DNA from 3 places in the Brevibacillus nigriterrae genome. Region 1 is predicted to be linked to each of the others. Evidence: riboswitches for the same ligand, from Rfam matches in the RefSeq annotation. Region 1 holds a riboswitch; each other region holds the start of a gene.

Region 1 (5,283 bases):
CTTGGACCTAGTGGGTGCGGCAAAACAACGACACTTCGAATGATTGCCGGATTTGAGCAGCCCACGTCAGGAGACATTTTGCTGGAAGGGAAGCATGTAGCCAACTTGCCTCCCAATAAGAGAGACGTTAATACCGTCTTTCAAAATTATGCGTTGTTTCCTCACATGAATGTCAGTGACAATATTGGCTATGGGTTGCGGATGAAAGGTACGGCGAAAGAAGAGATCAATCGCCGTGTGCAAGATGCTTTGCGAATCGTACAGATGGATTCTTTTGCTACACGCAAACCTCGTGAGCTCTCAGGCGGACAACAACAACGGGTGGCTGTTGCCCGCGCTATCGTCAATAATCCGACGGTGCTTTTGCTGGACGAACCACTGGGAGCGCTGGATTTGAAACTCCGCAAACAAATGCAATTTGAATTGAAGCATTTGCAGCAGAAGCTGGGTATTACTTTTATTTATGTGACACACGATCAGGAAGAAGCACTTACCATGTCTGATCGGATTGCTGTGATGAACAATGGTCGAATTGAACAAATCGATACACCCGATCAAATCTATAATCATCCTAGGACGAGATTCGTTGCAGACTTCATAGGCGAGACCAATCTGTTGGCAGGAAAAGTGGCTGCGTCTAGTGAGCAACTACAGGAAGTAATCATCGAAGGGGTTCGTTTTACCTTTCCGCGTCAATTCAATACAAATGAACGGGAAGACGTGTACGTATCGATTCGTCCGGAACAAGTTACCATCAAGAAGCAGCACGAAGAGGGAGTGCGGTGCCTGGTAGGACGTGTTACTGAAAGAGTCTTTATCGGTTCTGTCTATAAAACCATTGTCACTCTTCCCACAGGCAAAGAGGTGTCTGTGGTTCAATCTGCCTCGACAGAAGAATTCATTTCACAAGGAGAAGAAGTGTTTCTTAGCTGGGATCAGCAGAGGGCAGTTGTATTAGCCAACTAACAAATGAGTGAACCTGACTGGGCTGTGTCATAAGGACATAAAAAAAACCTTGCGATCAGACAAACTTTCGCAAGGTTTTGGTTTGGTTACTGCTTGTTACTTGTAGAGATGGGCATTTGCAAAATACTTTGTGGTCCGATCGGCCCCATACCTTTTAACCCGTTGTCGAGAAATCCGTAGGTAACATATAACTGTTTTGCAGCGTGATTTTTCTCATTCACTCGGAGGACTACTTCATCTATGTGAGGGAAATGTCTCATTACAAAGTCAGGTAGAAGTTTCATTGCAGCTTTGGCATAGCCCTTACCTTGATGAATATAGTTGATAGAGAAGGCACGGAGGACAAGGGCATTTGGATTTTGGGTTGGCGGTTCTTCCGATCGTTCATGCAGGACAAAGAATCCAACAGGTACACCCTCCGCCATTATACAGATCGCATGTCGGTTTGGATCAGCAAGTGTTACATCAAGTACCTCGATAGGGAGGCCGGTAAATTGCGCTTGTTCTTCAGGGAGAGAAAATGTTTTGAGTACATCATCATGTTCTGACTGATAGAAAAGAAGTTCCATTTAAACCTCCAACAAAAACATTTTTACTTATCTAAATTAATAGCAATTTTCGAATCATCTAGCAATCCTGTTGCTGGTAAAAATGTATTTTTTGCTTACACCGTTCTCTTGACCAGATATAAGTATGTAAGTATGATAAAAATAGCAAAAAAGAAATAAGCAAATGCTTATATGATAATTCGAAAACTTCTGTACATACGCGTCCAAACAGAACGGTTCAACGAAGAAGTTGGAAGAAAGGAGGCAGACAAATGATACATATGCACGTAACCACCTGGTTTCTCACCTTACTCTTGTTTGTAGTCAGTTATGTCATGCTTGTCCAAGGGAAGGAAAAAGCACAAAAAATCACACACATGATCTTGCGATTGTTTTATCTGCTAGTTCTAGCGACTGGCGGTCATATGCTCTCGCTTTATCAGTTTGCCAGCCAGGCGGTAGTCAAATCGATTTTTGGTATAGCGGTTCTGTTCTTTATTGAGTTTATCCTGGTAAGGGGCAAAAAAGGAAAGCCAGTCTCACTTTTCTGGGGGCTGTTCGCTGTTTCTTTGTTACTTGTACTCTATTATGGGTATGTTGTTTTAGGATAGAACTTGATAATGATAACATAATAAATGTTATGTAAACTTTCTGGATTTCTCCGAAGATTACTTTTCAAAAAAAACAGGTTGAATCATAAACCAAGTTTGTAATAGGATATAAAAGACAACTGAATAGTAACGGGAGCTTGGTAAAGCCAGGCTGAGAGGATAGCCGATATGCTGTCGACCGTAATACCTGATCTGGGTAATGCCAGCGGAGGAAAGTTATTGTCTTTGTGTATTCAAAGACCGCTTCTTTTTCGTGGCGGTCTTTTTTTGTGTACATAAATGGCTTCTCCGCTTGCTCACATTCATTTTAAGGAGGAAATGAAATGGCAAGCAAAAACCAAAGTAGCGAAGTAATTCCTGATGTTTCAGCATTTCCAGGGAGCAAGAAAGTGTACATTCAAGGTTCACGAGAGGATATCAGAGTACCAATGCGTGAGATTGCCTTAACCCCAACTCTAGCTTCTGATAGCGAACAACTTAATGAGCCTGTGAGAGTTTATGATTGCAGTGGCCCGTATACCGATGCAGAGATCAAGACAGATATCCGTCAAGGTCTACCATTAAACCGTCGAAATTGGATACTTGAGCGTAATGATGTTGAAGAATACGAGGGCAGACTCATCAAAGCAGAGGACAACGGTTATAAAGCAGACGAATTCGTTAAACAAGTAGATGTATTTCCCGGTTTGAATCGTCAGCCATTGCGAGCCAAAGCAGGTGCAAATGTAACACAAATGCATTATGCAAAAAAAGGAATGATCACTCCTGAAATGGAGTACATAGCCATTCGAGAAAATGTAACCCCGGAGTTTGTTCGCAATGAGGTTGCAACAGGTCGAGCCATCATTCCTGCGAATATTAATCATCCTGAAAGTGAACCGATGATAATTGGACGCAACTTTTTGGTGAAAATTAATGCAAATATCGGGAATTCCGCTGTGGCGTCATCGATCGAAGAAGAAGTAGAGAAGATGAGATGGGCAACACGTTGGGGTGCTGATACCATTATGGACTTGTCTACAGGTAAAAACATTCATACAACTCGTGAATGGATCATTCGCAACTCTCCTGTACCGATTGGAACTGTGCCTCTCTATCAAGCATTAGAGAAAGTCGGTGGAAAAGCTGAGGAATTAAGTTGGGAGATTTACCGAGATACGCTGATTGAACAGGCAGAGCAGGGAGTAGATTATTTTACAATTCACGCAGGCGTGCTTTTACGCTATATTCCTTTAACTGCAAGGCGTGTTACAGGGATTGTATCTCGCGGCGGTTCTATCATGGCGGCATGGTGCCTTGCCCATCACAAGGAAAATTTCCTTTATTCCCATTTTGAAGAAATATGTGAAATCTTGAAAACGTATGATATCGCCGTTTCTCTCGGAGATGGACTAAGGCCAGGTTCGATAGCCGATGCCAACGATGAAGCGCAGTTTGCAGAATTGGATACGTTGGGTGAGCTTACACAAATTGCGTGGAAACATGATGTGCAAGTGATGATTGAAGGTCCGGGGCATGTTCCGATGCACATGATTAAGGAAAATGTGGAGAGACAAATGGAGGTCTGTCAGGAAGCTCCATTCTATACACTTGGCCCACTTACTACGGATATTGCTCCAGGGTATGATCATATAACATCAGCGATTGGTGCCGCCATGATTGGGTGGTTTGGCACTGCTATGTTGTGTTACGTCACTCCAAAAGAACATCTTGGCCTGCCGAATAAGAATGACGTGCGTGAAGGGGTAATTGCCTATAAAATTGCGGCACACGCAGCAGATTTGGCAAAAGGACATCCAGGAGCTCAAGAAAGAGATAATGCCCTGTCCAAGGCTCGTTTCGAATTCCGTTGGAGGGATCAATTCAATTTATCATTAGATCCTGAAAGGGCAATGGAGTATCATGACGAAACACTGCCCGCTGAGGGAGCAAAAACGGCACATTTTTGCTCGATGTGTGGACCAAAGTTTTGCAGTATGAGGATCACTCAGGACATTCGTGATTATGCGAAACAACATGGGTTTGGAGATCAGGAGGCTATTGAAGAAGGATTGAAGAGAAAGTCGAATGAATTCAAGGAAGCGGGAAACGAAATTTATAGATAGAGAAAAACAGCAGGGGGTGCACTCTAGTTCATTCATGGCGGTCTTTTTTTGTGTACATAAATGATACGCTCATTGAACAAGCTTATCTCTGTACAAGGGTGAATATAGTAGACAATCGAACAAGCAAACTTCCCCCCCTTTCATAAACTGTATTGTTATTTATTGGAATTGCTATAACCTAGTATCACGTTCCTTTTTACTAGGTTTCTCTCTTCCCCAATAAATATCTATACAGTTTTTTTCGCTTTCTTAAGATTAGGGCTACCACGAAAACTTCCACGACGGATGAAAGGGATGATTTTTAAAATGGCAAATGGCTGCAATCAAAACGCGATAGGTCCTTGTTCCGAGGCGGAAGGAAACAATACCATAGCAAATGGGGCTGCCTCTCATGCAGAGGGTTTTCTTACACAAGCAAATGGCAACGCATCTCATGCGGAAGGTGAAATCACGATGGCCAACGGAGAGGCCTCTCACGCGGAGGGCTTCCAAACAATCGCGAGCGCCGATGCTGCTCATGCAGAAGGAGTTGGAAATGTCGCAAGCGGCTTTGCCTCTCATGTAGAGGGGGGTGGTGTTGACCCAATTGGTAATCTTGCGCCTAACTTGGCGAATGGCTTCAGCTCTCATGCGGAAGGGATTGCTACCATTGCAAGCGGATTTGCTGCTCACGCGGAAGGCGGCACAACAAACGCAACAATTACACAAGGTCCGGTTGCCAGCGGTAATTTTTCGCATGCGGAGGGAGTAAGCACGCAGGCAAGCGGAATCGCTTCTCATGCGGAAGGCGACAGTAATACAGCTAGCGGCAGGGCTTCTCACGCGGAAGGAGGCGGTCCTGATCCTACTGCCAATTTTGCACCAACTCTGGCAATCGGCTCCTCTTCGCACGCGGAAGGGATTGGTACTACCGCAAGTGGATTTGCTGCTCATGCGGAGGGTGGAACAGCCAATATTACTTTAAATCCTGGCCCGATTGCCAGCGGTAATTTTTCACACGCGGAAGGGCAGAGTACGAGTGCCACTGGACCTGCTTCTCATGCTGAAGGTAGA
Region 2 (5,283 bases), on a different contig from region 1:
GACCCCATCTGCCCCTGAATCGATGACAAGCGATGCATTGTGCGAGTCGATTCCACCAATTCCTACGATCGGGATGTGAATCCCCTTCTGACGCATCACTTGAATTGCCTCGGGCCCCTGTGCTGCTTTAGCATCTTCCTTGGTCGAGGTAGAAAAGATTGGACCAACACCAAGATAGTCTGCACCGTGTTCAATTGCCTTCCTCGCCTCATCTACTGTATATGCCGACACGCCAAGAATTTTGTCGCCAATTCTCTGCCTCACTTCCTTGGCTGATTCGTCTTCCTGACCGACATGCACCCCATCAGCATCAAGGGCAATCGCCAAATCCACATCATCATTCACAATAAACGGAATGTTATGTTGCTTGCACACCTCCTGAAGCTTCTTCGCAAGATCGAATTTTGCTGCTCCAGCTAGTGCTGTATGGCCTTTTTCACGAAATTGAAACAGCGTGATTCCGCCTCGAATCGCCTCTTGAAGGACGAATACCGGGTCTTTTTCACAATTGTTACTGCCCATAATGAAGTAAAGAGACAGTTGTTTCCGCAAAGCTGCATTATTCATTTGCATGATGGTTTACCCCATTTACCCGTCTTCTGTTATATGCCCAATGATTGGTGGGTCCATGACCCAATCCAATACCCAATTCATCTTCAATCGCTGCTGAAATAAACTGCTTGGCTGTCATGACCGCTTCTGATACACTTCTGCCTTTCGCCAACTCTGCTGTGATTGCTGCGGCGAACGTACACCCTGTTCCATGGGTATGTCTAGTCGATACACGCTTGCTCTCGAAAGAAATGAATTCCTTCCCGTCGAACAAAAGGTCAATGACCGTTTCCTCATCATCGGCATGACCACCTTTCATAACCACGTGTCTTGCTCCCATCTCGAATAAGGAACGGGCTGCTTGCTTTCTTTTTTCCAGCGAGTCAATCGTTATAGCTGTCAACAATTCAGCTTCCGGGATATTCGGGGTAACGACCATAGCCAACGGCAGCAAGTGTTCTCTCAATGATTGAATTGCCTCCTGCTGCAACAGCGGAGATCCTCCTTTGGCAACCATGACAGGGTCAACAACAAGCTTGTTCCATCCGTATGTTTTCACTTGGTCGGCAACAGAACGGATAATCTCTCCACTGAACAACATCCCTGTCTTGACTGCATCGGTACCCATATCTTCACCGATGGCGATGATTTGCTTCTCCACGGCTTCGACTGGTAACGGATAGACTCCGTGCACACCCAACGTATTCTGTGCAGTAATCGCCGTTAATGCTGACATTCCGAATACTCCGAGCTCTTGAAAGGTTTTGAGATCCGCTTGAATGCCAGCACCTCCACCACTGTCCGATCCGGCAATTGTTAATGCCTTATATGGTTTCACCATCTTTTCCAACCTCATTTCTCCTTTGAAATTTAACCCACTTTCGATACGGAAGACATTTCAATGATATTGTCAGCATTTATCTTTGAAAGTTGATTCAAAAACTCAATTTGGAAGCTTCCCGGGCCGTTCTCTCCCTGGTTGCTCCATGCAATTTGTGCAGCCACTCCATAGCAGGCAAGTGCTGCCACTGCTCCACGAAGCTTATCCTCGGACACAGCAGCGAATGCGCCGATTACAGAGGTGAGCAGGCAGCCTGTTCCTGTCACTTTGGTAAGGATAGGATGGCCATTGTGTACGAGGTATGTTGTTTCCCCATCTGTAATCACATCATCTTTTCCTGTAATAACCACCATTGCTTGGAGTGCTTTCGCCGCTTTTTGCGCAAGGGCAACTACGTCTCCTGAACCTTCCCCTGCATCGACACCCTTGATTGCCCATGCTTCCCCAACTACGTTAGCAATTTCAGCCGCATTCCCTCTCACGATTGAAACCCGTACCTCTTTTACAATTCGTTGTGCAGTCTGTGTACGATAGGCAGTCGCTCCTGCTCCGACCGGGTCCAAAATGACTGGCACTCCATGCTGATTAGCCGACTTGCCAGCAATGATCATCGACTCGATTTCTGCATCGTTCAGTGTCCCTATATTTAAAACCAATGCCCCCGCAAGCTTCGCCATATCTGCAACTTCATGCTTAGAATAAGCCATGACAGGTGAAGCTCCCAACGCCAATAATCCATTGGCAGTAAAATTGGTTACCACAACGTTGGTAATATTATGTACCAAAGGATTTTGCGTACGAACCTTCTCTAACAATGCGCAGATTTCTTGATTTTTCATGGATAGACATTCCCCTCTACTCGTTTTTTGATTTGAACTCCGTTGGCAAGCCCGGGAGAAAAAATAAAAAAGCACTCTTGCGTAAGCAAAAGTGCACGATTGGTCACTAGCAACACTCCCTACGCTGGCATTACCCAACAGGTTCAAACGGTCAACAGCAGCTTAGCTGTAATCTCAGCCTGATTCCACAGGCACCCGAAGACTATTCAATTCTCTTATTAAAAGATTACCTTGAACCTTTTTTGAATGCAATATCCTCAGATGAACTCCGCAATAAATCTACAAACATTTCTACTGCTTTCGTTTGGAAATGGGACGCCAGGGTGATCATGGTAAATTGCCGAATGACGGGTTCAATAGTGGCCGGCAGTATCTGTAATGTCCCCAGTGTTACTTCTTTTCTGATCGCATCCTCGGAAAGCAGTGAAATGCCTAACCCCGCTTCCACTGACTCCTTAATGAGTTGTGTACTCCCGAACTCCATAAGATTTGCAGGCTGCAGGTTGTTTACAGCGAACATTCGATCTGTTGTATCACGGGTACCGGAGCCCATTTCCCGCACAATCCATCTCTCTTCTGCCAAGTCAGCAACTGTTACTGTATCTTTTGTTGCTAACGGATGTTCGGAGCTTGCCACTACCACCATTTCATCATCTGCAATTGGCTCGATGTACAGATTATCGTGATGGTATTTTCCTTCTATTACCCCTACATCAATTTCATGATTCAGCACGGATTCAGCTATCTCACGCGTATTTCCAATCTTAATAGACGGTTGGATGAGCGGATATCTCTTTTGCAAGCTGGCAATGACATGAGGAAGAATGTACTCTCCATAGGTGTAGCTCGCACCAATGGCAATTGTTCCACTCGCCACATGCAGCATGTCATCTACCAGATACTTCATTCGGTTGTAAGAGCTGATGATTTCCTTTGCATGATGGTAGACGATTTCTCCTGCTTTGGTCAGTCGGACAAATTTGTTGTTTCTCTCTAACAGTCGAGTGCCAAAAGAACGCTCTAATGCCTGAACATACTGGCTTACTGCAGGTTGTGTCATTAGTAGTTCTTCTGCCGCTCGAGAGAAGTTCTTTTTTTCTACGACAGTGACAAACACCAATAATTGTTGATCCATTGAACGTGACCACCTGCCAGCTTGAAGTAATATTTCTATTATACATGATTACTTATCGTAACGATTATAATGATTTATTTTCCTTATGATAAAGAACGTATTAATCTGAAAGTGTCTCCCATTCAAGAAAGAGAGTGAAACCGTCATGAAAGCATCTTTGCCATACAGCAAGTCACTACCCCAACCCCCCATTTCAGACAAGAAACTTCCCAGTAAACTCGCTCCTGGGGCTGCATTCGCAGGGGGAGTTCTCTTTACATTCTTGATTGCTCTTATCGGCTTCGGAATGACTCAACTGCCGATCGTCGGTCAGCTTGGACCCTTGGCATTTTCCATCCTGCTTGCTGTCATTTACCGTCAACTCTTCGGATACCCCCAAGCCTTACGCTCAGGCATCCAGTTTTCCTCCAAAAGGCTTTTGCGCATAGCTATCATTTTATACGGATTAAAGCTGAACGTAGATACCATCCTCCATCAAGGAACCGGCCTCATCCTGAGAGATATCGGCACCGTCGCTTTTTCCATTCTATTGATGCTTCTGCTGGCCAAATTACTAAAAGCCGATCGCACAACTTCATTGCTGCTTGGCGTCGGAACGGGTGTATGCGGCGCTGCTGCAATAGCCGTCATTTCTCCCATCATCAAATCAGAAGAAGGCGACACAGCAGTTAGCGTCGGTATTATCGCCTTTATCGGAACGATTTTTGCCATCGGATATACCCTTATTCTTCCGTTCCTTCCCATTACCGCCGAGCAATTCGGAATCTGGGTGGGAATCAGCCTGCATGAAGTTGCCCACGTCGCACTTGCCGGGGCAGCAGGCGGCGAGGATGCGCTCACACTCGCATTTCTAGCAAAACTAGGTCGAGTATTTCTCCTGATTCCTTTAAGCTTCCTCTTCTTATACTGGGTCAATAAAAAGCAACCATCCGCAAACAACCAGGCAAAAATCGAATATCCGTGGTTCCTGGCAGGATTCGTCTGCATGAGCTTCGTCGGCACCTATTTGCTGGGGAGCCATGTACCTGTATCAGACCAGCAGCTTTCCTTTATCAACAAAGCCACCACATTTATTTTAGCAATGGCGATGGTCGGCTTAGGGTTACAGGTAAACATCAAGGAATTACGCAGCAAAGCACTTCGCCCATTGGTTGCTGTCAGTATCACATCTCTCTTTCTCTCTGTTCTGACCTATATCACTTTATAAACATTCAGCCTGGTTCAACACCCCCAAAAAGAAGGGATTTTCCGACAATTACAAGAATACTCCTCCTTCGATTTCTTTTTCTGTTGATTTCGAAGGGGGAGTACTTTTTATGGGCACTTTTCAAAGTGGCGGATACTTTACTTCTTTTGCTTAATTAATTTTACTGACTATTCCCTTAATTGAAATATTTTCATATGACTCTCCAACAAAATGTGTTACTGTTAAACTAGTTAATTCTGCTATTCAATCTTCCTATTAACCAAGATTTGTTGAAAGAAGGGTCTATCTTGCCTATTTATCGATCCTTACTATTGATACTGATAAGAAACTATATCATTGGCTCGGCAATAGCAGTCTTATGTGTAGGTGGAGCACTGATTTTTACTACATTGCAGATAAAGAACTCTGAGCTATTCCATATCCTGCTCACAATCGTAATTTCACTACTTATCATGTTTATCCTGGAATATGCCATGTTCTCCAAACACCTGAAGCCAATTAAAACAGCTCTTTGTAGCACTAGTCCCAGCATGGATCATATTCGAATGGCCTTTTATCAGACACATAAATTACCGAATCTCTCTATTCAACGGATATTCGGCCCACACTTTCTTGGACTATCGATTCCGGCAATATCAATGACGATTTGGAACATCAATCAAGGCTTGCTGAGTCTTCCGTACTACTATGTAGGTCTGGCAACAGTAGG
Region 3 (5,283 bases), on a different contig from region 1:
TGTTTTTTTGTAAATATTGTAACAAACGAAACGAAAGCCAGTCTAACACTCATTTCGTGTTTCGACTGGCCTATTTTTTGCTAATTAACTTGTTTGGTCGCCAGCGCCAAGCAATTCGAGTAACTGTCTCTTGATGGCGATGAATGTTGGATCAAGGGTTAACCTGGAGTCCCGCAGGCGTGGGCGGGGAAGAGAGACCTCCACTTCGGCGATGATCCGCCCTGGTCTGTGCGACAAGAAATAAATCCGGTCAGACAACAGGATGGCTTCGTCGATATCATGGGTCACCAGCAGAACGGTGTGCTGATAAGTCTGCCAGATGGAAAGCAGCCACTGCTGCATCTCCATGCGAGTAAGTGCATCCAGTTTGCCGAATGGCTCATCAAGCAGCATCAATTCCTTTTTCGCCAAAAAGGTTCGGAGGAAAGCGGCACGTTGCTTCATTCCACCCGATAAGGAGTCGGGATAACTGGAGGCAAACTTTTCAAGGCCAAACAAGGGCAAGAGCTGGATCGCCTGCTCACGAGCCTCTGCCTTCCTCATTCCTTGTACTTCGAGCCCAACGATGACGTTATCCAGAATCGTGCGCCACGGAAAAAGGACGTCTTTTTGCGGCATATAACCGACCAGACCTTTTTGTCCCGTAATGACCTGCCCATTGATGGAGACCACGCCTTCATCCGGTAAAGTTAACCCCGCTACGATATCGAGGATCGTGCTTTTGCCACAACCACTTGGGCCGATCAGGCTGACGAATTCGCCTTTACCAACAGTAAGCGATGCATCACTGATGGCAGTCACGGGTTCTGCAGCAGTGGTGAATGATTTGGTAATACGATCAAGTTCAAGAAGGTTCATGCATTCACCCACTTATTAAGGGGCAGGCAAGAATTCGTTTGTGAACGACTTGTTCGCCTCAACCATTTTCGGGATTAATTTGCGGTCGTGCATCCATTTTGCATAGTTGGTCCATACTTCTTCTTTTTGGATACCCCACTGTGCTGCGTCGTCCTGATATTTCGTGCTTACCCATTCCTGACTTGCCTTAACCAGATCGGCATTCAACTCAGGAGCATTCTTGATCAGAATCGCAGCAGCATCGCCAGGATTCTCGATCGCTGTTTGGTATCCTTTCGCTGTAGCCGTCATGAACTTTTTCACGAGCTCTTTCTTCTCTGCCACATTTTTTTCATTCGTAATAATTACAGGGGTGTAGTAGTCAAGAGCTGGATCAAGGTCCTTGAGCATCAACAGATTCAGATCGATTCCCTTGCGCTTGGCTTCTACGCCGTCCCAGCCGTAATAGATCCACTCGAAATCAGCATCTCGGCCGATGGAAGTGAAGAAATCGGTTGCGCCTAGCGTGACATTTTGTACCTTGGAAGCATCGGCTCCTGCCTTGTCCATCACGGCTTTAATTACTGCCTCTTCCACCGGGGACCCCCAGCCGCCGTAGCGCTTTCCTTCAAAGTCCTTCGGTGATTGAATATTCGCCGTTTTGAGTGAAGCGAATGCAGATGTGTTATGTTGAATAATCGCTGCGATGGAGACGAGCGGGATATCGGTTGCTCTCGCTTGTGTCACGGCTTCCTGATAGCTGATGGCGAAATCTACCTCGCCTGCCGCAACCAGTTGATTGGCAACGGTTCCTTCACCAGGCTGTACGATGTCTACCTCAAGGCCCTGCTCTTTGTAAAAGCCTTTATCTTTTGCTACATATAATCCGGTGTGATTGGTATTCGGGAACCAGTCGAGCATGACGGTCACTTTTTGAGGTTGGGCTGGCGCTTGTGCTGCTGGCTGACCTGCTTGATCGGGTTGAGCCGCTTTTTCAGGTCCTGGAGTGGTTTGTCCGCATCCGGCTACCACGAAGCTAAGAGCGAGAGAAAGGGTAGAGAGAGTTTTCCAGAAGGAACGCTTTGATTTTGTAGTCATGTGTGTTCTCCTTTGTCGTATGCGTGGAATGGTCATGATCGTTCTCTTTGCTGATTCCATGGCATGATGATTCTACCTAGCAATTCAATGAATCCAAAAATGACGAGACTTAATAACGAAATAGTGAAGATCGTGGCAAATACCCGATCCGTCAAGAATGATTGTGATGAGCGAGTCATCAAAATCCCTAGTCCTTTGCTTGCCCCGAGCCATTCGCCGATGACTGCTCCCATGATGCTGTAAGTTCCCGCAATTCGTAAACCGGAAAAAAAGAAGGGGAGTGCGGCGGGAAGCTTGACCATCCGAAAAATTTGTCCCCGTCCGGCTCCCATAGAAGTGAGCAGGCGGATCATATCCTGGTCAACCAGGCGATAGCCGTCCACTAAATTAACGGTAATCGGGAAAAAACAGACGAGGGCCACAACCACAATCTTGGGTGTGATGCCATAGCCAAACCAGATGAAAAACAGGGGAGCGATGGCGATGATCGGGATCGTCTGGGAGACGACCAGCAATGGATAAACTGCCTTGCGCAAATAGGAGGACATATCCATCAGCGTAGCGATTGTTATCCCCAGGAGAATGGCAATAGTAAAGCCCCATAGAGCCTCATATAGCGTTTGAAGACTGTGCTGCCAAATGAGTTCTCTCGCTTCCCACAAGGAACGAAACACTTGGATGGGCCCCGGCAGAATCCAGGCTTTCACGTTGCTGACCTGAACACCGATCTCCCAGCCGATCAGCAAAAGAAGGAGCAGACCGACTGGCAAGTACCCGGAAGCAAAAATTTTAGCGGTACTTTTCAAGCTTCTCATCCATAGAAACTCCTTCAGGTCGATAGTGGATTTTCATATGGGTCATCACCTCAGAAGCTCCTGCTGCAATGCATGCTTCCTGTGCACGTTTGACAATATCGATCAGAAGGTCCAGTTCACCTTCCATTACCGTTTCCATTGCACCCACTTCATACTTCACACCAGACGCTTGCACGACTTCAATGGCTTTATCTACGACTGCGTAGGAATTTCCGTCAGCCACTTTGGGCAAAACCTGAAATCCAAGATTAACGATAGGCATGATTTGTGCCTCCTTTCCTAAATTTTCTCCCTTTTCCAGTGAGCTTACGCAATAGAAAAACTCAGACAAAACGGTCATGACCGTTTTGTTTGACCGCAAGCGGTCACATCCACTTTTATGAAAACGTCGAGACGTTTTTCACAAAAAAAGGCCGTCCGGTATGGACAGCCTTGAAAACAGCACGATAATACGTTGTGTCGAGTGTTCCCTACGCTGGCATTACCCAGATCAGGTTACGGGTCGGTACATTAGCGGGTACCCTCTCAGCCAAGCTCACTCAGCTCCCCCAAGCTATGCAATTCTGAATACCATTATAGGATTACAGTTAACTGGTGTAAATCATTTTCTAGGCTCGTTGTTTTTCCAGACTCACACAAACTGCTGTCTCATCAAAGTTCAGACGATCATAAAGTCTGCGGGCATGGATATTGGCGATCCGAACAGACAATTCAAGCTTTTCAATTCCCTGGCATTCCTGGCCCCACTGAATGACGTAGGCAATCAGGTGTGTGCCATACTGTTTGTTCCGATGGATCTCATCCACACGCAGGAAACATATTTCGGCAGTGCTATTCTCAGGGATTGCCTCCACATAAGTATAGCCAATGAGTTCGGACCCGTCCCGGCAGAGAATAAACATCTTTTTTGTCTCCGAAAGCTGGTTAATAATATCGTTGCTGCTGAAGTAGGCTTCTTTGGGATGCAGCTTGTCAAAAGCCTCTTGAAACTGATCAGTATAAGGAGTAATTGTCAGATCGGATGAAAGTGGTTCAAGTGTGGGTGGCTGGTAACGGCTCAATTCAAGAGAGAGAAGGGCTTCCGCATTGTATTCTGCAAATCCAAGCTCTTGAAACAACGATGCACATTGAGCGTTTAGTTTGTCGATGGACACTCTGCAGGTAGCGTAAGTATCGGGAATGGTCTCAAGCACCTGATGATAAAGTGCAAGGGAGATTTCATTCCAGTTCTCATGCTGGACATAGGGTCCGAGCAACCGGAATTGCCCGGTTTCAGGAAAAGCGGCAAACCCTAGAACGCCAACCAACCTTTCTTCCTCAAAGGCGAGGAAAAATGCTTCCTCGAAAGGAATATACGGGAGGGACTGGAGTCGATCCTTAATGGTTGCCTCATCGGAGCCGAGCCACGGATTGTTGAATTCCCGATGGCAATTCAATCCTGCGATAAAATGCAAGACTTCACTGAAATGCTCCATTGTCGCTTTTCTGTACAAAATCATGGGAAGCCTCCTTCATGAGATAAAATTTTCGCTGTCCATTATGTCTGATTGGTGAGTATTGTGTGTTGTGATACAATTTTTCTAAATTAATAGAAAAATGGGAGGGTGCTACTTGTCAGCAATAAAAATAATTTCAGTAAAAGGAACAGGAAGCAGTAACGAGGATGCGATTGTATGTAATCCATCGCTTTCATTATACGGGGTATTGGACGGTGTGTCTTCACTTATTCCTTATGTAAGCAGCGATCAGCGCAAAGGGGGAGAAATAGCTTCTACTCTTGTAAAAGATCACTTCGAGCAACTGACTACCCTCCCAGATTTACTTGCTGAAGTGGAGGTAGCAAATAGAAAGCTCCGTGACGCCATGGAAGAAGCGCAGATAGACATGTCCCAAAAAGAAGCTTTGTGGGGTACAGCAGTTGCTCTGGCAAGAATCTCGGATGACTTCATCGAGTTCGTCCAAACAGGTGATTGTATGATATTCACCGAGAACGTCGATGGCACTATTCGGGTCCTGACATATCCGCAGGTGGCTCACTTGGAAAACATCGCTTTTGAGCAGTGGGAAAAAGGAATTGCCCAAGGGATGCGACTGCGGTCAGATTTAATAGAATTGGTCAGAGAGCGGCTGAAGCAGAACCGATACCTCAGCAACACCAAGGGAGGGTATGGGGTTTTGAACGGTGAAAAGGATGCCAACAAATTTCTCGACTATGGAAAAATCAGCAGGAACAATGTTCGCAGACTTGTACTTGTAACAGATGGGCTTTTCCTGCCTGAAACTGATTATAGGCACAGCCCGGACTGGGGTAAGATGGTAGCATACATATTGTCTCTTGGGCTTGATGCCTACACCGATCATATTCTGGACATCGAAGAAAAAGATCCAGAATGTTTGAAGTACATACGTTTTAAGAAATCAGATGATAAAACAGGGGTAATCATCAATTTGGATGAATGTTAGGAGGAAAACTTGTGACCGTACAAATAAAACGCATTTACGAAGCGATTGAAACGGGTGATGGGCAACGTAT

What was found. A riboswitch is a leader RNA that binds a small molecule or an ion and turns the genes downstream of it on or off. The one in region 1 is predicted to bind thiamine pyrophosphate.
Region 2: linked by a shared signal. The riboswitch ahead of thiM (hydroxyethylthiazole kinase) and the one ahead of thiC (phosphomethylpyrimidine synthase ThiC) in region 1 are both predicted to bind thiamine pyrophosphate.
Region 3: linked by a shared signal. The riboswitch ahead of ACPW7N_RS20965 (thiamine-binding protein) and the one ahead of thiC (phosphomethylpyrimidine synthase ThiC) in region 1 are both predicted to bind thiamine pyrophosphate.

What each region holds. Positions count from the first base shown of each region.
Region 1 is NZ_JBNCMT010000008.1:147,872-153,154, reverse strand. It holds gene ACPW7N_RS08430 (ABC transporter ATP-binding protein) at 1-966, shown strand, start outside; gene ACPW7N_RS08425 (GNAT family N-acetyltransferase) at 1,053-1,535, opposite strand; gene ACPW7N_RS08420 (DUF1516 family protein) at 1,787-2,125, shown strand; TPP riboswitch at 2,245-2,356, shown strand; gene thiC (phosphomethylpyrimidine synthase ThiC) at 2,449-4,230, shown strand; gene ACPW7N_RS08410 (peptidase G2 autoproteolytic cleavage domain-containing protein) at 4,537-5,283, shown strand, end outside.
Region 2 is NZ_JBNCMT010000010.1:100,435-105,717, forward strand. It holds gene thiE (thiamine phosphate synthase) at 1-576, opposite strand, end outside; gene thiD (bifunctional hydroxymethylpyrimidine kinase/phosphomethylpyrimidine kinase) at 560-1,393, opposite strand; gene thiM (hydroxyethylthiazole kinase) at 1,423-2,232, opposite strand; TPP riboswitch at 2,332-2,441, opposite strand; gene ACPW7N_RS09790 (LysR family transcriptional regulator) at 2,459-3,367, opposite strand; gene ACPW7N_RS09795 (YeiH family protein) at 3,513-4,574, shown strand; gene ACPW7N_RS09800 (HD domain-containing phosphohydrolase) at 4,862-5,283, shown strand, end outside.
Region 3 is NZ_JBNCMT010000033.1:46,697-51,979, reverse strand. It holds gene ACPW7N_RS20980 (ABC transporter ATP-binding protein) at 85-858, opposite strand; gene ACPW7N_RS20975 (ABC transporter substrate-binding protein) at 874-1,935, opposite strand; gene ACPW7N_RS20970 (ABC transporter permease) at 1,968-2,750, opposite strand; gene ACPW7N_RS20965 (thiamine-binding protein) at 2,725-3,012, opposite strand; TPP riboswitch at 3,201-3,310, opposite strand; gene ACPW7N_RS20960 (GNAT family N-acetyltransferase) at 3,359-4,249, opposite strand; gene ACPW7N_RS20955 (protein phosphatase 2C domain-containing protein) at 4,362-5,213, shown strand; partial or broken gene ACPW7N_RS20950 (DUF488 domain-containing protein) at 5,207-5,283, shown strand, end outside.